Regions from separate parts of the Variovorax sp. V93 genome, predicted to be linked through region 1. Evidence: riboswitches for the same ligand, from Rfam matches in the RefSeq annotation. Region 1 holds a riboswitch; each other region holds the start of a gene.
The links. Region 1 has a riboswitch for glycine ahead of ACAM54_RS03520 (D-amino acid dehydrogenase). Riboswitches for the same ligand answer to the same signal wherever they lie in the genome.
Positions count from the first base shown of each region.

Region 2: it holds a riboswitch for glycine, as region 1 does, so the genes downstream of both, ACAM54_RS07025 (ABC transporter substrate-binding protein) here and ACAM54_RS03520 (D-amino acid dehydrogenase) in region 1, are expected to answer to the same signal.
Region 3: it holds a riboswitch for glycine, as region 1 does, so the genes downstream of both, gcvT (glycine cleavage system aminomethyltransferase GcvT) here and ACAM54_RS03520 (D-amino acid dehydrogenase) in region 1, are expected to answer to the same signal.

Region 1 covers NZ_AP028669.1:784,520-792,317, forward strand. The annotation lists gene ACAM54_RS03505 (PLP-dependent aminotransferase family protein) at 1-505, shown strand, start outside; gene ACAM54_RS03510 (PhaM family polyhydroxyalkanoate granule multifunctional regulatory protein) at 596-1,339, shown strand; gene ACAM54_RS03515 (FIST C-terminal domain-containing protein) at 1,385-2,665, shown strand; gene ACAM54_RS03520 (D-amino acid dehydrogenase) at 2,684-3,985, opposite strand; glycine riboswitch at 4,077-4,183, opposite strand; glycine riboswitch at 4,223-4,316, opposite strand; gene rfbB (dTDP-glucose 4,6-dehydratase) at 4,411-5,493, shown strand; gene rfbD (dTDP-4-dehydrorhamnose reductase) at 5,490-6,380, shown strand; gene rfbA (glucose-1-phosphate thymidylyltransferase RfbA) at 6,425-7,327, shown strand; gene rfbC (dTDP-4-dehydrorhamnose 3,5-epimerase) at 7,324-7,798, shown strand, end outside.
Region 2 covers NZ_AP028669.1:1,490,614-1,498,411, forward strand. The annotation lists gene ACAM54_RS07000 (SDR family oxidoreductase) at 1-372, opposite strand, end outside; gene ACAM54_RS07005 (PLP-dependent aminotransferase family protein) at 521-1,972, opposite strand; gene ACAM54_RS07010 (pyridoxal phosphate-dependent aminotransferase) at 2,107-3,240, shown strand; gene ACAM54_RS07015 (NADPH-dependent FMN reductase) at 3,247-3,825, opposite strand; gene ACAM54_RS07020 (hypothetical protein) at 3,934-4,722, shown strand; glycine riboswitch at 4,864-4,994, shown strand; gene ACAM54_RS07025 (ABC transporter substrate-binding protein) at 5,118-6,704, shown strand; gene ACAM54_RS07030 (ABC transporter permease) at 6,726-7,667, shown strand; gene ACAM54_RS07035 (ABC transporter permease) at 7,689-7,798, shown strand, end outside.
Region 3 covers NZ_AP028669.1:3,392,915-3,400,712, reverse strand. The annotation lists gene gcvH (glycine cleavage system protein GcvH) at 1-68, opposite strand, end outside; gene gcvT (glycine cleavage system aminomethyltransferase GcvT) at 114-1,292, opposite strand; glycine riboswitch at 1,338-1,453, opposite strand; glycine riboswitch at 1,466-1,556, opposite strand; gene ACAM54_RS16135 (hypothetical protein) at 1,588-2,136, opposite strand; gene ACAM54_RS16130 (TRAP transporter large permease) at 2,286-3,563, opposite strand; gene ACAM54_RS16125 (TRAP transporter small permease) at 3,560-4,054, opposite strand; gene ACAM54_RS16120 (TRAP transporter substrate-binding protein) at 4,137-5,108, opposite strand; gene denD (D-erythronate dehydrogenase) at 5,172-6,188, opposite strand; gene ACAM54_RS16110 (LysR family transcriptional regulator) at 6,257-7,162, shown strand; gene ACAM54_RS16105 (putative hydro-lyase) at 7,254-7,798, shown strand, end outside.

The DNA of each region.
Region 1 (7,798 bases):
GCGGCTCAGCGCCCTCGACGGGCTGCAGCGCACCATCTACGTCAGCGGGTTCGCCAAGATCCTGGCGCCCAACTGGCGCATCGGCTTCCTGGCTGCCTCGCCGGAACTGAAGGAGCGGCTGCTCGAAACCAAGCTGCTGGCCACGCTCACCACGCCCACGCTGTTCGAACGGGCGCTTTCATGGTGCATCGACCAGGGGCAATTGCGGCGGCATTCCGAGCGCGTGCGCATCCGGCTCGACGGCGCGCGCGGCCGCGCGGTGAAGCTCGCGATGGCGCACGGTTGCAGCTTCGCGTCGGAGCCGGCGGGCCTGTTCGGCTGGGTCGACACCGGCGTGGACACCGACGCGCTCACCCAGCGCATGCTCGACCAGGGCTACCTGCTCGCGCCGGGCTCGCTGTTCCATGCGCGGCGGCCGCCGAGCACGATGATGCGGATCAATTTCGCGACCTCGCAGGACGCGGCGTTCTGGAAGGTGTTCAGCAAGGTGCGCGCGGAACTCTGACGGCTCGAACGGGCGGGGCTGGCAGGCCCAAAACGGCGGTGCCTTGGAGTAAGCTGGCATCACAAGAAAACCCAACCCGGAGACCTCCGCATGAGCAATGCCAGCCAACCCTTCGACTTCAGCCAATTCGTCCCCGGATTCGATTTTCTGAAGAACCTTGCCGGCGGTGGCGCCGGCGGTTCGGCGGGCGGCGCGGTGCCCGGGTTGCCGAGCCTCGCGAGCTGGGTGGCCCCCACGCTGAGCGTGGAAGAGGTCGACAAGCGCATCCAGGAACTCAAGACGGTGCAGTACTGGCTCGAGCAGAACGGCCACGCGCTCAAGGCCACCATCCAGGCGCTCGAAGTGCAAAAGATGACACTTTCGACCTTGCGCGGCATGAACGTGCGGATGGAAGATATCGCCAGCGCGTTCACCAAGCAGGCGGCCGCCGTGGCGCCTGCCGCTGCTGCGCCGGCACCCGCACCGGCGGCTGCGGCGCCGGCCGAACCGGAAGCCGAGCCCGAAGAAGCCCCGGCGCCTGCGAAGAAAGCGCGCAGCAAGCCGGCTTCAGGCGGTGGTGGCGGCAATGGCGGCGCCGGCGTGATCGATCCGATGCAATGGTGGGGCTCGCTGACCGAGCAGTTCCAGCAGATCGCGAGTTCGGCGCTGCAGGATGCGGCCCAGCTCAAGGTGCCGGCCATGGCCCAGCCGATGGCCGATGCGGTGGGCAAGGCCATGGGCAAGCCGGCGGCGGCTCCCACGGCCTCGAAGCCCGCGGCCAGGAAGGCGGCAGCGCCCGCCGCCGCAAAGAAGGCATCGGCCGCCGCGCGCAAGCGAACGGCCGGCCGGCGCTGACGTCATACACACACATTTCTTGAAGAGAACGGGTTGGCACGCATCATGAAGCTGTTTCCTTCCGGCCATGCCACCCACCCGCAATGGCGCATGGCAGCCGGCCTCGTGCTGGCCCAGTTGCGCGCGCAGATGGCGCTGCCCGACTACGCGCCGTCGCCCACGCTCGGGCTGCTCTACATCACCGACCACTACGCGGCGGACGCGCAGGACATCCTCGACCACCTGAGCGCCGAACTGCCCGAGGTCACCGACTGGTCCGGCACGGTCGGCATCGGCGTCTCGGCCAACAATGCCGAATATTTCGACGAGCCCGGACTCAGCCTGATGCTCTGCGCGCTGCCAAGCGACCAATACCGCGTGTTCTCCGGCGTGGCGCCGCTGGGCAATTCGGAAATGAGCGGCTTCGAGGCCCATACGGCGCTGGTGCACGCTGACCCCGCCACCCCCGACCTGACCGAACTGATCGGCGAGATGGCGGGCCGCACCAACACCGGCTATCTGTTCGGCGGGCTCTCGTCGGGACGCGGCGGCGCGCTGCAGTTCGCGGTGGGCGGCAACGGCAACATCCGCGGGCATGGCGCCGCGGGCGGCGTGTTCTCGGGCGGCTTGTCGGGCGTGGTGTTCGGCGAGGGCGTGCGGCTGGTGTCGCGCGTCACCCAGGGCTGCCAGCCGCTGCGCTCGGGCGCCGGGCGCGAGCGCGAGATCACCGAAGCCGACGGCAACCTTCTGCTCAAGCTGGACGGCGAACCCGCGCTCGACGTGCTGCTGGACGACCTGCAGGTGTCGCTCGAGCGGCCGCAGGAGGCCATCGACGCCGTGCGCGCCACCCTGGTGGGCCTGGCCGACGCGGGCAGCGACGGCATCCGCCGCACCGGCGACCTGGGAGCCGACGTGCTGGTGCGCCACATCATCGGCCTGGACCCCACGCGCCGCGGCATCGCCATTGCCGACGTGGCGGAGGCCGGCATGCGCCTGACCTTCTGCCGCCGCAATGCGCAGGCCGCGCGCGCCGACCTGATGCGCATCTGCGCGGAAATCCGCGAGGAACTCGAGCCCGAGGAGCAGACGCTGGCCACCGCGCGCGCCGTCGCGGCCGGGGAGGCCGAAGCGGCGCCGCATCCGGCGCGCCGCATCGCGGGCGCCGTGTACGTGAGCTGCTCGGGGCGCGGCGGGCCGCATTTCGGCGCACCGGGCGCCGAGCTGCAGATCGTGCGGCACGCGCTGGGCGACGTGCCGCTGGTCGGCTTCTTCGCCGCGGGCGAAATCGCCCGCCACCATCTTTACGGCTACACCGGCGTGCTGACGGTGTTCACCAGCAAGGACTGAACCCAGCCCTGCCTGTGTTCAGGCCGGTTGCAGCACGCGCGCTGCCGGCGCAGGCAGGCCGGTGAACGCAAAGTCCACCTCGGGCGCGAGCCCGCTCACGATGCGCGCGATCGACTTGCCCGAACCGCAGGCGTGCGTCCAGCCGAGCGTGCCATGGCCGGTGTTCAGGTACAGGTTCGGCAGTTTCGTCTTGCCGATCAGCGGCACGTTGCTCGGCGTTGCGGGGCGCAGGCCGGTCCAGAACTGGGCCTGCGTGGTGTCGCCGGCGCCCGGAAAGAGCTCCTCGACGCGCCGCACGATCGCCTCGCAGCGCACGCGGTTCAGGTCGCGGTCGTAGCCGTTGAGCTCGGCCGTTCCGGCAATGCGCAGCCGGTCGCCCGAGGCCGAGGTGTAGCGCGAGAACACGAGCTTGAACTCGTCATCGGTCAGCGAAACCTGGTGGGCCCTGGAGGCGTCCTTCACCGGCAGCGTCACCGAATAGCCCTTGGCCGGATAGATCGGCAGCCGGATGCCCAGCGGCGCGGCAACGATCGGGCTCAGCGAACCCATCGCGAGCACGAAGGCGTCGCCGCGGATGCGCTGGAAGCGGCCTTCGCAGTCGGTGGCTTCGACATGGTCGATGCTGCCGCCGGCCTCGCGCAGCGCCGTGACCGTGTGGCTCATGAGGAACTTCACGCCCGCTGCGGCCGCGCGCTTCGCCAGCTCGCGCGCAAAAAGGTTCGCGTCGCCGGACTCGTCCTCCGCCGTGTAAGTGGCGCCGGCCAGCTTCGGGCGGATGTGGGCGAGGGCGGGCTCGATCTTCACGGCCTCGTCGGCCGAGATCACCCGCCGCTCGCAGCCGAGCGCGCGCATCTGTTCGGCCGGCTCCAGGGCGCCGTCGAACTCCTTCTGCGTCGTATAGAAGTGCAGGATGCCCTGCGTGCGCTGGTCGTAGTCCAGGCCGGTGTCGCGGCGCAGCTGCTGCAGCACGTCGCGGCTGTAGGTGCCCAGTCGCACGATCTGCTCGATGTTGTGCCGGGTGCGCGCCGGCGTGCATTCGCGCAGGAACTGCAGGCCCCAGAGCCACTGGCGCATGTCGGCGCGGATGCGAAAGAGCAGCGGCGCATCTTCCTTGCCCAGCCATTGCAGCACCTTGAGCGGAGCGCTCGGGTTGGCCCAGGGCTCGGCATGGCTGACCGAGATCTGCCCGCCGTTGGCAAAGCTGGTTTCGGCGGCCGGCGTGGCCTGCCGGTCGATCACGGTCACCTCGTGGCCGAGTTGCTGGAGGAAGTAAGCCGAAGTCACGCCGAGCAGGCCGGCGCCAAGAACGATCACGCGCATTTCAAGTACCTTTTGAAGATGGGCACTTGAACGGCGGACTTGGTGTGCTACTGATTCAATAGCGAGCAACCGGACGAACGCCGTCCAAGTCGCCGCTCCCCCTGTCCTTGGTACCTGAGAGATTCACCTGTTGCACCTTGCAACGGGTTTGCTCCTTCGGTGCATCGCGCGGGGCGATGGCTCTCCAGACGGCCTGTCAATTGATGCAGTACATGCCACGCAACTCTTTGAAAGAACTTCAAGGTTACGTTCGGCCGACCTGAGCGTTTATGGGAGTTTGCGCCTTCGGTGGAGTAGCAATAAGTACTACTCGCTCTCCTGCAATGAAACGATTGTAGGCGGAGGCCGCAAAGCCGCCAACCATGAATTTTGACAATTCGGAGCAATGGGATAATTGTCATCGATTCGAAACTTCGGGGAGACTCATGATCCTGGTAACCGGCGGCGCGGGCTTCATCGGCGCCAACTTCGTACTCGACTGGCTGGCGCAGGGCGACGAGCCTGTCGTGAATCTCGACAAACTGACCTACGCCGGCAATCTCGAGACGCTCGCGTCCCTCAAGGGCGACCCGCGGCACATCTTCGCGCAGGGCGACATCGGCGACAGCGCCCTGGTCGATCGCCTGCTGGCCGAGCACAAACCGCGGGCCATTGTGAACTTTGCCGCGGAATCACACGTCGACCGCTCCATCCACGGCCCCGAAGACTTCGTGCAGACCAACGTGCTCGGCACCTTCCGCCTGCTCGAGTCCGTGCGCGGCCACTGGAGCGCGCTGCCGGCCGAGCAGAAGGCCGCCTTCCGCTTCCTGCACGTGTCCACCGACGAGGTCTACGGCTCCCTCTCCAAGACCGACCCCGCCTTCACCGAAGACAACAAGTACGAGCCCAACAGCCCCTACTCGGCCAGCAAGGCCGCCAGCGACCACCTCGTGCGCGCCTGGCACCACACCTACGGCCTGCCGGTCGTCACCACCAACTGCTCCAACAACTACGGGCCCTTCCACTTCCCCGAGAAGCTCATCCCGCTGATGATCGTCAACGCCCTGGCCGGCAAGCCCCTGCCCGTGTACGGCGACGGCATGCAGGTGCGCGACTGGCTCTACGTGAAGGACCACTGCAGCGCCATCCGGCGCGTGCTCGAAGCCGGCAAGCTCGGCGAGACCTACAACGTCGGCGGCTGGAACGAGAAGCCCAACATCGAGATCGTCAACACCGTCTGCGCCCTGCTCGACGAACTGCGCCCGCGCGCCGACGGCAAGCCCTACAAGGCGCAGATCAGCTACGTCACCGATCGCCCGGGCCACGACCGGCGCTACGCCATCGACGCGCGCAAGCTCGAACGCGAGCTCGGCTGGAAGCCCGCCGAAACCTTCGACAGCGGCATCCGCAAGACCGTCGAGTGGTACCTTGCCAACGGCGAATGGGTGCGCAACGTGCAAAGCGGTGCCTACCGCGAATGGGTCGAGAAGCAATACGACGCCGCACCCGCGGCCCAGGCCGCGGCATGAAGCTGCTGTTGCTGGGCAAGGGCGGCCAGGTCGGCTGGGAGCTGCAGCGCAGCCTCGCACCGCTGGGCGAGCTGGTCGCGCTCGATTTCGACAGCACCGATCTGAATGCCGATTTCAGCCGCCCCGAGCAACTGGCCGACACCGTGCTGAAAGTGCGCCCCGACGTCATCGTCAATGCCGCAGCCCACACCGCCGTCGACAAGGCCGAGAGCGAGCCCGAGTTCGCGCGCAAGCTCAACGCCACCTCCCCCGGCGTGGTGGCCGAAGCCGCGCAGCAGATCGGCGCGCTCATGGTGCACTACTCCACCGACTACGTTTTCGACGGCAGCGGCAGCACGCCCTGGCAGGAAGACGACGCCACCGGTCCGCTCAGCGTGTATGGCCGCACCAAGCTTGAAGGCGAGCAACTGGTGGCCAAGCATTGCGCGAAGCACCTGATCTTTCGCACCAGCTGGGTCTATGCCGCGCGCGGCGGCAACTTTGCCAAGACCATGCTGCGCATCGCCAAGGAGCGCGATCGCCTGACCGTCATCGACGACCAGTTCGGCGCGCCCACCGGCGCCGAGTTGCTGGCCGACGTCACGGCGCACGCCATTCGCGCAACCCTGCAGGACCCCGCCAAGGCGGGGCTCTATCACGCGGTGGCGGGTGGCGTTACCACATGGCACGGCTATGCGCGCTTCGTGATCGAGCAGGCGAAGGCGGCGGGCGTGGAACTCAAGGCAGGTCCGGAAGCGGTCGACCCCGTGCCCACCAGCGCCTTTCCCACATCCGCGACACGCCCCGCCAACTCGCGCCTGGACACGCACAAGTTGCAGTCCACCTTTGGCCTGGTGCTGCCGCACTGGCAGCAGGGCGTGGCCCGCATGCTGCGCGAGACCCTTTGACAGCAGCGCTAGCGAAGCACGCAAGAAGCGGAGAACACAACACAATGACCACCACGAAGACCACGCAACGCAAGGGCATCATCCTGGCCGGCGGCTCCGGCACCCGGCTGCACCCCGCCACGCTCGCGCTCAGCAAGCAGCTGCTGCCGGTGTACGACAAGCCGATGATCTATTACCCGCTCAGCACGCTGATGCTCGGCGGCATGCGCGACATCCTGATCATCAGCACGCCGCAGGACACACCGCGCTTCCAGCAACTGCTGGGCGATGGCAGCCAGTGGGGCATCAACCTGCAGTACGCGGTGCAGCCCAGTCCCGATGGTTTGGCGCAGGCCTTCATCATCGGCGACGAGTTCCTGGGCAATGCGCCGAGCGCGCTGGTGCTGGGCGACAACATCTTCTACGGCCACGACTTCGCGCACCTGTTGGCCGACGCCGATGCGAAGCCCTCCGGCGCCACCGTGTTCGCCTACCATGTGCACGACCCCGAGCGCTATGGCGTGGTGGCCTTCGATGCGCAGGGCAAGGCCAGCAGCATCGAGGAAAAGCCGTTGAAGCCCAAGAGCAGCTATGCGGTGACTGGCCTGTACTTCTACGACAACCAGGTGGTCGACATTGCCAAGGCCGTGAAGCCCAGCGCGCGCGGCGAGCTGGAGATCACGGCCGTCAACCAGGCCTACCTGGACCGGGACCAGCTCAACGTGCAGATCATGCAGCGCGGCTATGCCTGGCTGGACACCGGCACGCACGAGAGCCTGCTGGAGGCCGCGCAGTTCATCCAGACCCTGGAGCATCGGCAAGGCCTCAAGATTGCGTGTCCGGAAGAGATCGCGTGGCGCAACGGCTACATCGACAGCGAGCAGCTGGCCAGGCTTGCCGCGCCGCTGCAGAAGAACGGCTACGGCAAGTACCTGAACCACCTGCTGGCCGAGGAGGTGCGCTCGTGAAGGCCACGCCGACCGCGATCCCCGAAGTGCTGATCATCGAGCCGAAGGTGTTCGGCGATGCGCGCGGCTTCTTCTACGAGAGCTTCAACGGCAAGGCGTTCGACGAGGCCGTGGGGCGGCACGTCGAGTTCGTGCAGGACAACCATTCGCGCTCGGCCAAGGGGGTGCTGCGCGGCCTGCACTACCAGATCCAGCAGCCGCAGGGCAAGCTGGTGCGCGTGGTGCGCGGTGCGGTATTCGACGTAGCTGTGGACATCCGCAAGTCGTCGCCGACGTTTGGTCAATGGGTGGGGGTGGAGCTCAGCGAGGACAACCACAGACAGCTGTGGATACCGGCCGGGTTCGCACATGCCTTTCTTGTGGTTAGCGCGACAGCAGACTTCCTCTACAAGACCACAGACTACTATGCGCCGGCGCACGAACGCTGCATAGCGTGGAACGACCCGAAAGTCGGTATTGCATGGCCAGACA
Region 2 (7,798 bases), 710 kb from region 1:
CGCTGCAATGCCCAGCAGCACGCCGCGCAGGTTCACATCGAGCATCAGCTCCCATTCGTCGACCTTGCGCGTCCACAGCGGCGACAGCGGCATCACGCCCGCGGCGTTCACCAGCACGTCGATGCGGTCGTGCGTTTCGAGTGCGAATTCGGCAAATGCTTCCACGTCGGGCCGGTAGGTGACGTCCAGCCGCTGGAAGCTCGCGGTGCCGCCGGCGGCGGTGATTTCTTTGGCCAGCGCTTCGAGCCGGTCGGTGCGGCGCGCGCCAAGCACCACCTTGGCGCCGCGCCGCGCCAGGAGCCGCGCGGCCGCCGCGCCGATGCCACCACTTGCGCCCGTGATGAGGACGACTTTTTCCTGGATTGCGCTCATGAGACTCTCCTCGTGCGATGGGTGTGGACCATGGCGCAACGCTGCGCCGGGCATGGAGGCAAGTCTCTCGCGGATGGGGCCGCGGGCGTTATCCGGATCGAACGGGCTTCTTGCCTGATCCTGCAAGACCTGAGGTCCTTGCCGGCGCTCAGCTGCCTGCCGCGGCGGCCGGCCGGCGAAGCTCCTTGCCCGCCATGGCGCCAAGCGTGCGCAGGCCCTTCTCGATGCGCGCGTCCCAGCCGTGGCCGCCGCTCAGGCGCAGGCAGTGGGCGTACTTGCCGCTGGCCGAGAACACCACGCCGGGCGCAAAGCAGATGCGTTTCTCCAGCGCCTGCGCAAACAGGAGCCGCGTGTCCGCGGGTTCGGGCAGCTCGACCCACAGCACGAAGTTACCCGCCGGCCTCGACACCTTGGTGCCCGGCGGGAACGCCTGCTCGATCACCCGCGTCATGCGCTCCAGCGTGTCGGCGAACTCGCGCCGGACCCGGCGCAGGTGGCGGTCGTAGTCGCCGTTCGACAGGAAGGTGGCGAGCGCCACCTGCGTCAGCACCGGCGTGGCGAGGCTGGTGGCGAACTTGGTTTCGAGCACCCGGGCCATGTGGCGGCGCGTGGCGATCCAGCCGATGCGGTAGCCGGGCGCGAGCGTCTTGGAGAACGAGCCGCAATAGATGACGTTGTCGTGCGTGTCGAGCGCGCTGAAGGGCAGGGGCCGCTCCTCGCCGAAATGGACGTCGCCGTACACGTCGTCCTCGATCAGCGGCACGCCGTGTTTGGCCAGGAGGCGCAGCACGGCGCGCTTGTTTTCTTCGGGCATGGTGCAGCCGAGCGGATTGCTGAAGCTCGACGCCAGCACGCAGGCGCGCACCTTGCCCGAGGCCACGACTTCGCGCAGCGCATCGACCGAGACGCCGGTGTCGGCATCGGTCGGCAGCTCGACCACCTTGAGCCTTTTTGCGCGCAGCACCTGCAGCAGCCCGAAGTAGGTCGGTGATTCGATGGCGACGGTGTCGCCGGGCTCCGTGACCGCGTCGAGCGCGAGCGCCAGCGCCTCGGTGCAGCCGCAGGTGATGGCGATGTCGTCGGGCGCCAGCGCCTGCCCGAAGCGCAGCGCGCGGCGCGCAATCTCCAGGCGCAGCGACATCTCGCCGTGCGGCGGCGAGTAGGTGTTGCACTGGCTGCCCTTCACGCGGGCCGTGCGGGCCAGCACGAGGTCGAGCCTGGAGGAAGACAGCAGCCGCTGGTTGGGAATGGCGCAGCCGAGCGGCACGAAGGCTTCGTCCGACGCGTGCTTCAGCAGGTCGAGCATGAGGCCCGAGAGTTCCACCTTGGCCGGCCGGATCGAATGGCGCGCGGTGGTGGGCACGGGCAGGGCGGGCGGCGCCTTGGCGACGTAATAGCCCGATTGCGGCCGTACTTCGAGAATGCCGCGGTCTTCGAGCAGGCGGTAGGCCTGCACCGCGGTGCTCAGGCTGGTGCGCTGCTGCGTGCTGATCTCGCGCAGCGAGGGCGCCCGCGCACCGGGCTTCAGCGTGCCGCGGCCGGCCAGGCCGGCCACGAAATCGGCAATTTCTTCATAGCGGAACCGGGGGGGCTGCGACACGGATCACTCCTGCTGGCGTGGATGGCACTGCACGCAACTGTACTGCATCGAATTTCATAAAAGTGTGGCTGTTATCGACAGTCATGAAACTGCAACATCGGAGCCATCGACAGCAATGGATCAAGCGGCAGCACATGGCACGGTTTCCAGACAACGAAATCATTTCCCTCGTCAGCAAGGCGCCGCGCTTCGACCTTGCCGAAAGCGTGGGGCCGAGCGTGCGGCTGTCGGAGCTGGTCGACATGGCCTTCGGCGACGATGCCGACTTTGCGCTGGACTACGGTACGGCGGCGGGCAGCCCGGGCCTGCGCCAGGAAATCGCGAACGAACATGGCGTCGACGCCGACGACGTGGTGGTCACGGTCGGCGGTGCCCACGCCCTTTTTCTCATCGCCTTCACGCTGTGCCAGGCGGGCGACGAAGCCGTCGTGGCCGAGCCGGTGTTTCCGTTGGCGCGCAACGCGCTGACTGCCGTCGGCGCCACCACGCGCGTGCTGCCGCTGAGCTTCGACACCGGCTACCGCATCGACCTGGATGCGCTGCGCCAGCTGCTCTCCTCGAAAACCAAAGTGGTGAGCCTCGCCTCGCCGCAGAACCCTTCGGGCGTCGCGATTCCGGCCCAGACCTTGCGCGAGATCGTGGCGATGCTGGCCGAACATGCGCCGAAGGCCTGGCTCGTGATCGACGAGACCTACCGCGAGGCTGCCTATGGCGACGATGCCGCGGCGCCGGGCGCCGTCAACTTGGGCGGCAGGGTGGTCTCGGTGTCCTCGCTGTCCAAATGCCATGGCTCGGCGGGCCTGCGCATCGGCTGGGCCATCACGCGCGACACGGCACTGCGCCAGGCGCTGGTCACGGCGAAGTTCAGCACGGTGATCTCCTGCTCGCCGGTCGACGAGGCACTCGCGCTGGCTGTCTTCAGGCAGCGCGACCGGATCATCGGCGAGCGGCGAAAGCTCCTCTCGCAAAACCTGCAGTTCACCGAGAGCTGGGTGTCGCGCCACTCGGGCCACATCGAGTGGGTGCGTCCGGATGCCGGGGCGCTGTGCTGCATGCGGCTCAGGCGCGAGCTCTTCGATGCCGCGGCCGTCGAGCGCTTCTATGCGGCGCTGGCCAGGTACAGCACGCGCGTCGCGCCCGGCCCATGGTTCGGGGACGACCCGCTGGTGTTCCGCCTGGGGTTCGGATTGCCGACGCTCACGCAGCTGGCGATTGCGCTGGAGTGCGTGTCGGTTGCGCTGACGGAAGCCGCGCGGCTCGATAGCTAAGGCCAGTCAATACGGCGGTGCCTTGCGCGCCCGCTGCGCGCGCGCCGCTTCGGTCCACCAGGCCAGGTCGTCGGCGAACCTTCCGAAGGAGCGATCGAGCGATTCGCCCGCGCTGCCGTTCGCATCGAGCGTTTGCGAAATGGGCCCGACGGCCAATGTGCTCGACACGACGACCATTCCCATCTCCGACAGGATCGAGTGCCACACGGTGCCGGAGCGCACGCCGGAGAACCGGCCGGCCGAATAGCTGGCCACGGCGGCCGGGCGCCAGAACCATTCCTCGAGGAAGTGGTCGGTCAGGTTCTTCAAGCCGGGCTGCGGGCCCCAGTTGTATTCGCCGGTCACGAAGACGAAGGCGTCCGCGCCGCGTATCTTCTGCGCCAGCGCTTCCATGGCCGCGGGCGCGGTGCCCTGGGGGTATTCCTTGTACATGCGGTCGAGCATGGGCAGGTCGACGGCCTTGGCGTCGATCAGCTCGGCTTCGGCGCCTCGCGCGTTGAGTCCCGCCACCAGGTAGTCCGCCAGGCGAATGCCCATGCGGTCCGACCGGTACGAGCCATAGAACACCAGAATCCTGTCTGCCATCTTCGCTCCGTTCGAGGCCGGGATGGCCGTGGGGCGAAGGCTACAACATCGGCTCGCCCGCGCCGCAATTGGTTGCAGCAACTTGCGGGCTGGCTACCATGCCGGTCCATGAACCTGCTGCCCATTCTGCGCACCACCGCCTCGATGCTCGTCCTGCTGCTCGCGGGGCGCGTGGGCGCCGCGCCGTCGGCGCAGTTGTTCGATGCGGTGAAGAAGCCGGAATCGCTGGATGCGGATTGGCGCGCGCGCTTGTGCGCGCTGTTGCCGCAGCCCTGCGATCCGCAGGCGCTGGGCCTGTACCGGCCGCGCGGCGCGGCGGCAGGGGACTACGCGGTGTTCTCGGGCGAGCCGCTGGCCATGGCGCGCATCAGGCGCATTGCAGGCACGTGGCAGCTCAGCCGCCTGCACGACTTCAGCAGCTATGCGGCCGCGTTGATGAGGAAAGCAGCGGACCCCGGCATGGCGGACGCGCGCATTTCCCTCGCGCCGGCGCTCTACCCGCTGGCAGAAGGGCGGTGGGCCGCGGCCGTGCTCCAGACGGTGTCGGAGATGTATTCGGGCGGCGGCGCTTCGTTCAGCAAGGCCGACTTCGTGCCGCTCGAGGACGCAACCAGGGCCGTATACGAAGGCATTCCTTTTTCATGCTCGAAGATGATCCGCGCCTGCTTCAGCGAAAAGGAATACAAGCGGTCGAAGCATTGCCACGACGAGAGCAGCGGCAGCCTCCGCATCACCTACGGCGAACCCGCCAGGCCAGGCGAGGCCTACAGCTGGCAGTACACGTGGCTGCAGAGCGAATGGCCGCAGAACACGCCCGCCAGCGACACCACCACCACGCGCCTTCACTTCACCGCCAGGACCACCGAAAGGGTGAGCTTCTGCGGCGGGCCGCAGTAGCACACGCGTTCGAGTGGGTGCCCGAGTGGCACGCATTCTGCTTGGAAGAAAACGTCCAGGAGAAATGCCGGCTCGATGCTTCGAGTTAGTGCATTACCGAAGGCGACAGCCCATAACGCTCAGGTCCCAAGACTGGACAACTTGACCAACGCTGGAGAGCGCTGCCCGGGGTTCTGAATACAAAGGACTCCGAGGGCGGCCGCCGAAGGGGCAAGCCTTGCGCGATGAGCGTGCATGGTGAATCTCTCAGGCCAAAGGACAGCAGGGGCATCTCGCGCAGTGCGCGGGGTGGCCTTTGCGCGCTTCCGGAGGCTTCTTCTTCATGACTTCTGTTCGAGCGCACCGCGCCTGAATCGAAACCCGTTCCTCACGATTTTTCAACCGGAGAACCGAAGATGCTGTCGAAACGAAACCTGAAAGCCGTTGTCGCGGGCGCCATGCTTGCCGCTGCCGCCGCAACAAGCGCGTTCGCACAGGATGCGGGCAAGGTGCTGCGCCTGGTGCCGCAGTCGGACCTGAAGATTCTCGACCCGATCTGGACCACCGCGTTCGTCACGCGCAACCACGGCTATGCCGTGTACGACACGCTCTTCGGCGTGGACGAACAGGGCAAGGTCAAGCCGCAGATGGTCGACAAGTACACCACCGGCGCCGACGGCAAGACATGGACCTTCACGCTGCGCAAGAGCCTGGAGTTTCATGACGGCAAGCCGGTCACCTCGGAAGACGTGCTGGCGTCGCTCAAGCGATGGGGCCAGCGCGACGGGCTGGGCCAGAAGATGTACGCCGCGCTCGACAAGGCCGAGGCCGTCGACGCCAACACCTTCAGGCTGGTGTTCAAGGACAGCTTCGGCATGGTGCTCGACGCGCTGAGCAAGCCCTCGTCGAATCCGCCCTTCATCATGCCGGCGCGCGTGGCCGCCACGCCGGCCGACAAGCAGATCGACGACGCCACGGGCTCGGGTCCCTACATCTTCAAGAAGGAAGAGTACCGCCCTGGCGAGAAGGTGGTCTACCTGAAGAACACCAGGTACGTGCCGCGCACCGAGGCAGCTTCGGGCACGGCGGGTGGCAAGAACGTGTACGTCGACCGCATGGAATGGATCATCCTGAAAGACGCCCAGACGCAGGCCAATGCGCTCGCCAACGGCGAGGTCGACATGATCGAATGGCTGCCGCCGGAGCAGTACACGGCACTCAAGAACAACTCCGCCATCACCGTCGACAACCCGATCCCGAAGGGCTCGTTCGCGCTGCACCTGAACCACGTCATCCCGCCCTTCGACAATCCGAAGATCGCGCAGGCCGCCATCATGGCCATCAATCAGGAGGCGCTGATGCGCGCCCAGATGGTGCACAAGGAGCTCTACAACAGCTGCGCCTCGGTCTACCCGTGCGGCACGATGTTCTCGAACGACAAGACCGGCTACTTCACCGGCAAGCCGCAGTTCGAGAAAGCCAAGGCGCTGCTCAAGGAAGCGGGCTACGACGGCAAGCCGGTCGTGCTGATGTATCCAGCCGACTTCGCGCTGCTCAACAAGTTTCCGCCGGTGATGGCGCAGCTGCTGAAGCAGGCCGGCTTCAACGTCGATATGCAGTCGATGGATTGGCCCACGCTGGTCACGCGCCGCGCCAAGAAGGACCCGGTCGACAAGGGCGGCTGGAACCTCTTCATCACCGGCTGGGGCATTGCCGACAACATGAACCCGATGTTCTACGCGCCTCTCACGGGCAACGGCGAGAAGGGCTGGTTCGGCTGGGCCACCGACGACAAGCTCGAACAGCTGAAGTTCGACTTCCTCGCGAGCGCGGACGAGGCCAGGCGCAAGGAATTGGCCACGGCCATCCAGCAGCGCGTGTACGACACCGGCATCTACGCGCCGATCGGCGAATACAAGCCGCTCACGGCCTACCGCAAGGGTGTGGTGAGCGGCGTGGTGCGCTCGCCGGTCAATGTGTTCTGGAACATCAGGAAGAGCTGAGCGCGCCGCGTCGCCATACCCATGCAGATCTTTCTTGTGCGCCGCATCCTGTCGACCGTGCCGGTGCTCGTCATCGTCGCGTTGATCGTGTTCCTCATGCTCCGGCTGGCGCCCGGCGATCCGGCCGCCGCCATCGTGGGCGACAGCGGCACCAGCGAGAACATCGCCAAGGTGCGCAGCCAGCTGGGGCTGGACGATTCGCTGCCCACGCAGTTCGTGCGCTGGAGCGGGCAGTTGCTGCGGGGCAACCTGGGCGAGTCCTACTTCATGAAGAAGACGGTGGTGGAACTGATCGGGCAGCGCATCGAGCCGACGGTGTCGCTTGCGGCGGTCACGCTGGTGGTCACCATCCTGATCGCGGTGCCGCTGGGTGTGGTGGCCGCCTGGCGCCATGGCGGCTGGCTCGACCGCATGCTCATGGGCTTCTCGGTCATGGGCTTTTCGATACCGGCCTTCGTGATCGGCTACGTGCTCATCTGGATCTTCGCGCTGCACCTGCAGCTGCTGCCGGTGCAGGGCTACGCGCGGCTGAGCCAGGGGCCCTGGCTCTGGATCAAGCACCTGATCCTGCCGTCCATCACGCTGTCGATCATCTACGTGGCGCTGATTGCACGCGTCACGCGCGCGGCCGTGGCCGAGGCCATGACCGAAGACTACATCCGCACCGCGCGCGCCAAGGGCATTTCGGAAAAACGGGTGCTGATGCGGCATGCGCTGGCCAATGCGGCGATTCCGATCGTCACGGTGATCGGCATCGGCATTGCGCTGCTGATCGGCGGCGTGGTCGTCACCGAAACCGTGTTCGCGATTCCGGGCCTCGGGCAGCTCACGGTCGATGCGGTGCTGTCGCGCGACTTTCCGCTGATACAGGGCATCACGCTGTTCTTTTCCGTCGTCTACGTGCTCATCAACCTGCTGATCGACCTGAGCTACCTGGTGTTCGACCCCCGCATCCGCTATTGAGGCGCAAGAAGAAAAAACACGATGACCGATTCGCTCGCCACGCCGCCGATTCCTGTTGAAGCCGTCGCCGAGCCGCTGCCGCCGCCCCGGCGGCGCTCGCTATTCAAGCGCATCCTGGCCGACTGGTCGGT
Region 3 (7,798 bases), 2.6 Mb from region 1:
ATGCCGACGGTGGCTGCGCTGCCTTCGGCCGAGACCCATTCATGGTCCTTGGTGTACTTGATGCTCATGGTGGAAAACTCCTCGTGGAAAAAATGATGGTTGGGGCGCAGCGCCTAGCCGCGGTAGTAGCGCGTGGGCACGAAAGGCAGGGTCGAGACTTCCATCGGCACCGGCTTGCCGCGCACGATGGCCTGAACGCGCGTGCCGGGCTCGGAAAACGCGGTGGCCACGTAGCCCATGGCAATCGGGCGGTCGGCCGTCGGGCCGAGCAGGCCGCTCGTGACAAAGCCGATGTCGTGGCCTTCGAAGGATTGCAGCACGGTGCCGTCGCGCACCGGAATGCGTTCCAGCGCCACGAGGCCGACGCGCTTGCGCTTCAGCGTGTCATGGTCGGTGTGGCCCGCGGCGCCGGCCGTGGCGGCGGCGAGCTGGGCCAGGACTTTGGCCGCGCCGGGGAAGCCGCCTTCGCGCGCGCCGCCCGTGCGGCGCACCTTCTGGATCGCCCAGTTCAGCGAGGCCTCGACCGGCGTGGTGGCGGTGTCGATGTCGTTGCCGTAGAGGCACAGCCCCGCTTCCAGCCGCAGCGAATTGCGTGCGCCCAGGCCGATGGGCTTGACCTCGGGCTGCGCCAGCAGCAGGCGGGCCAGCGCCTCTGCATTCTGGCCGGCCACCGAGATCTCGAAGCCGTCCTCGCCGGTGTAGCCGCTGCGCGTGGCGAAGGCCGGAATGCCGCCGATCTGCACCGCGCCGCCCGTCATGAACACGAAGCGCTCGATGCCGGGCGACAGCCGCGCCAGCACCGTGGCTGCCTGCGGCCCCTGCAGCGCGAGCAGCGCGTGGTCGGGCATGGGCTGCACCTCGCAGCGTGCGCCGATCTGCTGCTGGATGTGGGCGATGTCCGCCACCTTGCAGGCGCCGTTGACGATCACGAAGATCGAGCCGTGGCCTTCGTTGAAGAACATCAGGTCGTCGAGGATGCCGCCCTCGTCGTTCAGCAGCAGGCCATAGCGCTGCTTGCCGGCGGCGAGGTCGATCACGTCGACCGGCATCAGGGTTTCGAAGGCGGCCGCCGCGTCCGGACCGACCAGGCGCAGCTGGCCCATGTGCGAGATGTCGAACAGGCCGGCCGCATCGCGCGTGTGCCTGTGCTCGGCCATGAGGCCGGCGGGGTACTGCACCGGCATCGAATAGCCGGCAAACGGCACCATGCGGGCGCCGAGCTCCACGTGCAGGCCGTACAGCGGGGTCTTCAGGAGTTGTTCGGCGGAAGAGGCGTCGGAGGATGCGGCCACGGGGCACTCCAAAGGGGCAGACGAATTCCATGGCGCGAGCCATGGGCCACCCCTGCTGTCCGCTTTACCTGAGAGATTCGCCCCACGATCGGGGTTTGCTCCTTCGGTGGGCTGGTGCATCGCATTGATGCAAGCAACAGCCTCTCTCCAGCAAGGAAACGCCGGCATGCGCCAGCGCTGTGTCAGTCCTTTTGCCTGAGCGTTCGGGAAACCCCTGCGCCTTCGGCGGCCCCGGCTGGCGGGGCTCTCTCCTGACCATGGGAGTGTAGTGGATCGCGGCCGTCCGGTCTGCGGCTCAGTGCACGGTCTCGGCCGGCGGCAACAGCCGGTCGATGCGCTCGCGCAGCGATTCGGCCCGCTCGGCGCCCGCGGCTTTCTCGACCTCGGTGAGCATCAGCGCGGCAATGCTCAGCATCGCGCCGCGGTCGCGCGCCTCGCGCAGGGCGTCGCGCATCTGCAGCGCGAACCTGGGGTCGCGGCGCACGAACATGCGCTCGCAGATGTCGAACAGGAACATGCGCGTCGTGGCCAGGGATCGCTTGCCGTCGAAGTTGTCGGCCGAGGTGGCGAGCCGTATCGGGTCGGCTGCGGGCACCGGGGCGGGCGGCGGGGCCACGGCCTGCGCTGCCGCGGCAGCCACCGCCTGCGCGTCCTGCAGGTAGCCCTGGCGCATCAGCGCCTGGATCGCCTGCTCGGCTTCGGTCCGGCTTGCGAACAGCGGGCTGAAATCGGTCAGCGAACGCCGGCCGTCGGCCATCAGCAGCAAGGCGCGTTCGCGCTGGCTCAGCGTGCGCTGGCGGCCCTGGAGTTCGTCGCGTGCCTTGTCGGTCTTGGTGGGAAACATGGCGCCACAGCTTTCGGGAATCGAGGGCTGCAGCATCGTTGCAAGCGGTGACATCTTCGTGAAACGTTTGCCTTACAGCGGCGCCGCCGCACAAAAAAAGCAGCCTGCGAACAGGCTGCCGTTTCTTCCTTGTTTTTCGCGCCGTTCCGCTACTTGGCGTACACCAGGTCGCGCAGCGCCAGCGATATCCATGGCACGTAAGTGATCACCATCAGGCAGGCCAGGATCACGAGCACGAAGGGCACCAGGTACTTCACGATCCGGTCGAGCGAGATGCGCGCCACCGTGCAGGCGGCGAACAGGTTCACGCCGAAAGGCGGGGTGATCATGCCGAGCGCAAGGTTCACCACCATGACGAGCCCGAAGTGCACCGGGTCGATGCCGAAGTGCACCGCCACCGGCGCGAGAATCGGCGCGAGCACGATGATGGCCGCGCTGGTCTCGATGAACATGCCGATGACGAACAGCGCCGCGTTCACGCCCAGGAGGAACATCGCGGGCGACTTCAGCACTTCCTGCAGCCAGTGGCCGATGGCATCGGGCACGCCCGCGCGCGTGATCAGGAACGCGAACAGGCCCGCGTTGGCGATGATGAACATGATCACCGCCGACGACAGCACCGACTTGCGCAGGATCACGTACAGGTCCGCGGGCTTGATCTCGCGGTAGATCACGACGCCCACCACCAGCGCATAGAACACCGCCACGGCCGAGGCTTCGGTGGGCGTGAAGATGCCGCCGTAGATGCCGCCCAGGATGATGACGGGCATCAGCAGCGCCCAGCCGGCCTGCCACAGCGCCTTGCCGAAAGGCATGCGGCCGTCGCCGTCGTTCTTGCCCCAGCCCTTCCACTTGCAGTAGATCCAGACGAACAGCATCAGGGCCAGGCTGATGAGAATGCCCGGGCCGAAACCCGCGATGAACAACTCGCCGATGGACACCTCGGCGCTCACGCCGTAGAGGATCATCGGGATCGAGGGCGGGATGATCACGCCCAGTTCGGCGCTGGTGGCCTGCAGCGCGGCCGCGTAGGCGGTGGGGTAGCCGTGCTTGATGAGCGCCGGGATCAGGATCGCGCCGATGGCGAAGGTGGTGGCCACCGACGAGCCCGACACCGCCGCGAAGATCATGCAGGTGAGCACGCAGGTCATCGGCAGGCCGCCCTGCACGCCGCCCACGATGCTCTTGGCAAACTCGACCAGCCGCCGCGAGATGCCGCCGGTTTCCATCAGGTTGCCGGCCAGGATGAAGAACGGAATGGCCGCCAGCGGAAACTTGTTGATGGAGTTGAACATCTCCTTCACGGAGATCAGCATGTTGGCGTTGGCCATCTGAATGCCCATGATCGAGGCCAGGCCGATCGACACCGCCACCGAAACCGACAGTGCGAAACACAGCACCATCGTTGCAACCATCACGGGCGTCATTGCGCGGTCTCCAGTTCGAGCCGCTTGGGATCGAGAAAATTACCGACGATGCCGAACAGGCAGAAAACGGAGCCCACCGGCAGCGCCAGGTATGCCCACACCATCGACAGGCTTTCGAGCCCGGCCATCGACTGCACGCGGCCGCGCATCGCGTAGTCCCAGCCCCACCAGAGAATGACCAGCATCAGGATGAGGGCGGCAATGCTCACCACCGCGTCGAGCACGCGCTTGATGCGCGGCGGGCTCCAGCGGTAGAGCACGTCCACGCTGACCATGGCACCCTGGCGAAACGCCATCGGTATGCCCAAAAACACCATCCAGATCAGGCTCACGCGGATCAGGATCTCGCTCCACTCGGCGGGCTGCTCGAGCACGAAGCGGGTCACGATCTGGAACACGCCCAGGGCCGATGCAATGACCAGCATCAGGCAGGCGGCAAGCATCGAGGCGCCGGTGGTCCAGCGTTCGATGCCGAGGAATTTTTCTTTCATCTGCACTCGCGTTCAAAACAAAAAAGCCCGCCAGACCGGTCTGGGCGGGCGGGGGCATGCCGCCGGGCGGCGGCAGCCGGGGTTACTTGTAGTCGCGGATCTTGTCGAGATTGGCCTTGCCGAAGTCCTTCTCGAACTGCGCATTCACCGGAGCGAGCGCGGCCACGAACTTGGCCTTGTCGACATTCTCGATCACGGTCATGCCCTTGGCGCGCAGGTCGGCCACGCCCTTGGCGTCGTCCTCGTCCACGCGGGCGCGGTTGGCCTTGGTGCCTTCCTTGGCGGCGTCGAGGAAGGCCTGCTTGTCGGCCGCGCTGAGCTTGTCGAACGAAGCCTTGTTCATCAGGAAGATGCAGGGCGAATAGACGTGGCCCGTGAGCGACAGGTGTTTTTGAACCTGGTCGAACTTGGCGGAGATGATCACCGGCAGCGGGTTCTCCTGGCCGTCGACCGTGCCCTGCTGCAGCGCGGTGAACACCTCGGGGAAGGCCATGGGCGTGGTGATGATGCCGAAACCCTTGTAGGCGGCGATGTGCACCGGGTTCTCCATGGTGCGCATCTTCAGGCCCTTGAGGTCTTCGGGCGCCTTCACGTCGCGCTTGCTGTTGGTCATGTGGCGGAAGCCGTTCTCGGCCCAGGCCAGCGCCTTGAAGCCCTTGGCGTCGAACTTGGTGAGCAGGTCCTGGCCGATCGGGCCGTCGAGCACGGCGCGCGCATGGGCCTTGTCGCGGAACAGGAAGGGCACGTCGAGGATCTTGGTCTCGGGCACGAAATTGGGCACCGGGCCGGTCGAGGAGAACGCGAGTTCCTGCGTGCCCAGCTGCACCGCCTCGATCGATTCGCGCTCGCCGCCGAGTGAGCCGTTGTAGAAGGTCTGGACCTTGTAGCGGCCGCCCGTGCGCTTTTCGACTTCCTTGGCGAAGGTGTCGATGGCCACGCCCTGGTGCGAGTTCTGCGCGGTCGAGATGCTGATCTTCATGGTCGTCTGCGCAAAGGCCGCGCAGGCCATGCCCATGCCCAGAACCAGGCCAGCGGCCAGTCGGGTCAATTTCATTCTTCTGTCTCCTGAGATGGAAAGGGGGTGTCGCAAAGCGTCGGCTTCGCGCGCAACCGATGACTATGCCGCAATAACCAGTTTGACTGCGTCGGGATTTTCACGGACGTAATCGCGAATGACCGCCTCGAAGCTGGCGTCGGGCACGAGCCCGAGCTTGCCGGCGCGCGCGGTTTCGATGCGCCCGGGCCAGGTCTTCACGATGCGCTGGATGGCCGGATCGGGCGTGCGGTCGAGCAGATCGGTGGCCGCCTTGCCGGCCACGCGTTCGAGCGCGGCGGCCATTTCGCCCACCGTGGTGGAAAGCGAGGGCAGGTTGAGCGCGGTGCGCGGTCCCCATTGGGCGTCGCTGGCCTGCGCGGCGCGCAGGATGCCTTCGACGGTGCGCGCCGGCGACGCGATGGCCACCGGCGTCTCGTCGGGCACCGGGCAGGCGGCGCGGATGCCCGCGAGCGGCTCGCGGATCATGCCGCTGAAAAAGCCCGAGGCCGCGCCGTTGGGCCGGCCGGGGCGCACGCTCACCGTCATCAGCCGCACGCTGCGCCCGCGGATGAAGCCCTTGCGCGTGTAGTCGGCCACCAGCTGCTCGCCGATGAATTTCTGGATGCCGTAGCTGGTCTGCGGCGTCGGCAGCGTGTGGTCCTCGATCACCGGCGGCAGCGGCTGCTCGGGCGAGTCGCCGAACACTGCGAGCGAGCTGGCAAACACCAGCAGCGGCCGGGTGCCCACGGCGCGCGCCTTCTCGAGCAGCGCATGCGTAGCGGCGAAGTTGCTGCGCATGCCCAGGTCGAAGTCGGCCTCGCATTCGCCGCTGACGGCTGCGGCCAGGTGAAAGATGGCGTCGGCCTCGCGCCAGGGCGCCGCATCGGACGAGGCCAGCTGTTCGTTCAGGTCGCCGAGCGCGGTGGCGATGCGCGGCTCGGCCGCCAGGTCGGCCGGCGGCGCGGCGCGGTCGACCAGCGTGATGCGGGAAATGGTGCGTGCCGGCGCACCCGCCAGCGAAAGCTCGCCCTGCTTCAGCAGGGTGCGGGCAAGGCGTGCGCCCAGGAAGCCGGCGCCGCCCGTGATGACGATCTGCATGGTGGTCTTGTCTCCTTCGCCAACGAGCATAGCGCAGCGAAGGGCGCGGCTCAGGCGACACTTGCACCATGAACCTGCGATTCGTCGAAGCCTTCCATTGGGCCGTGGCGCTCAAGAGTGTCACCCGTGCGGCCGAGAAGCTGCACCTCACGCAGTCGGCGCTGTCCAGCCGCATCGCCGCGCTCGAACGCGAGCTGGGCGTGCTGCTGCTCGACCGGCGCGACAAGCAGTTCCGCCTCACGGTGGCGGGGCAGCGCTTCCATGCCTTCGCGCAGAAGCTGCTCGAGATGCAGATGCACATCAAGGCCGAGATGGGCTCGGGCACGGTGCGCGAGGCCGTGCTGCGCGTGGGCGCCATCGAATCGGTGGTGCACAGTTGGCTGACCGGCTGGCTCAAGCACATGCAGGCGACGCATCCGGACTTCGAGCTGGAGCTCACCGTCGAAACCACGCCGGTGCTGGTCGACCAGTTGCAGCGCGGCAAGCAGGACCTGGTGTTTGCCGCGCTGCCGGCCGCCGGGGACGGCGTGCGCACCCGCGCCGTGCCGCCGATGCCCATGTGCTTCGTCGGCCACCGCGAGCTGCACCTGAAGCGGCGCTACCGCCTGCCGGACCTGCTGTCGCTCGACCTGCTGACCTTCCAGCGCGGATCGCAGCCGCACGTGGCGCTGCTCGAGCTGTTCCGCGAAGCCGGCAGCCCGCCGCCGCGCGTGCATGCGATCTCGTCGATCTCGGCGATGGCGCAGCTGGTGGAGGCGGGCTTCGGCGTGGCCGCGCTGCCGCGCGCGGTGGTCGAGCCGCTGGCGCGGCGCCTGCCGCTGCGCGTGCTGCCTTGTGACGTGACGCTGGAGCCGCTGCCCATCTACGCGAGCTACCGCGACGACCCCTCGTCTCCGCTGCCGGAGGCCGCGCTGGGCTCCGCCGTGGTGCATGCCTCGCACCGCATGGGGTCATCGAAAAAATCGATGAGTTGAGAAAGAAACTTTGCGTTGGCGTTCGTGAGCGCGGATTCCCACAATCCGGCGCATCACACCACAGCGATGCCTCGGGCATCGAGAACGCCAAATGTCGAACCGTCCATCCTTCGCAGAACAGCCCGGCGCAGGCAGCAGCGCGCTGGCCGTGCGCCAAGCCTGCCGCAGCGGCGCGCTGAGCTCCCACACCAGCGGGCTCGCGAGCGCCCATGTGCAGGGCAACCTCGTGATCCTGCCGCGGGCACATGCGGCCGACTTCCTGCGCTTCTGCCAGGCCAACCCCAAGCCGTGCCCCTTGCTCGGCGTCTCGGAAGCCGGTGACCCGGCGCTGCCGGCGCTCGGCGAGGACATCGACATCCGCACCGACCTGCCGCGCTACCGCGTGTGGCGTGACGGCATCCTGGCGGACGAACCCACCGACGTGCGCGCGCTCTGGAGCGACGACCTGGTGAGCTTCGTCATCGGCTGCTCCTTCACCTTCGAGCATGCGCTGATGGCCGAAGGCATCGTGCTTCGTCACGTGGCGCAGGGCCGCAACGTGGCGATGTACCGCACCTCGGTGGCCACCACGCCGGCCGGTGCCTTCCATGGGCCGATGGTGGTGTCGATGCGCCCGCTGCGCGCGGCCGATGCCAT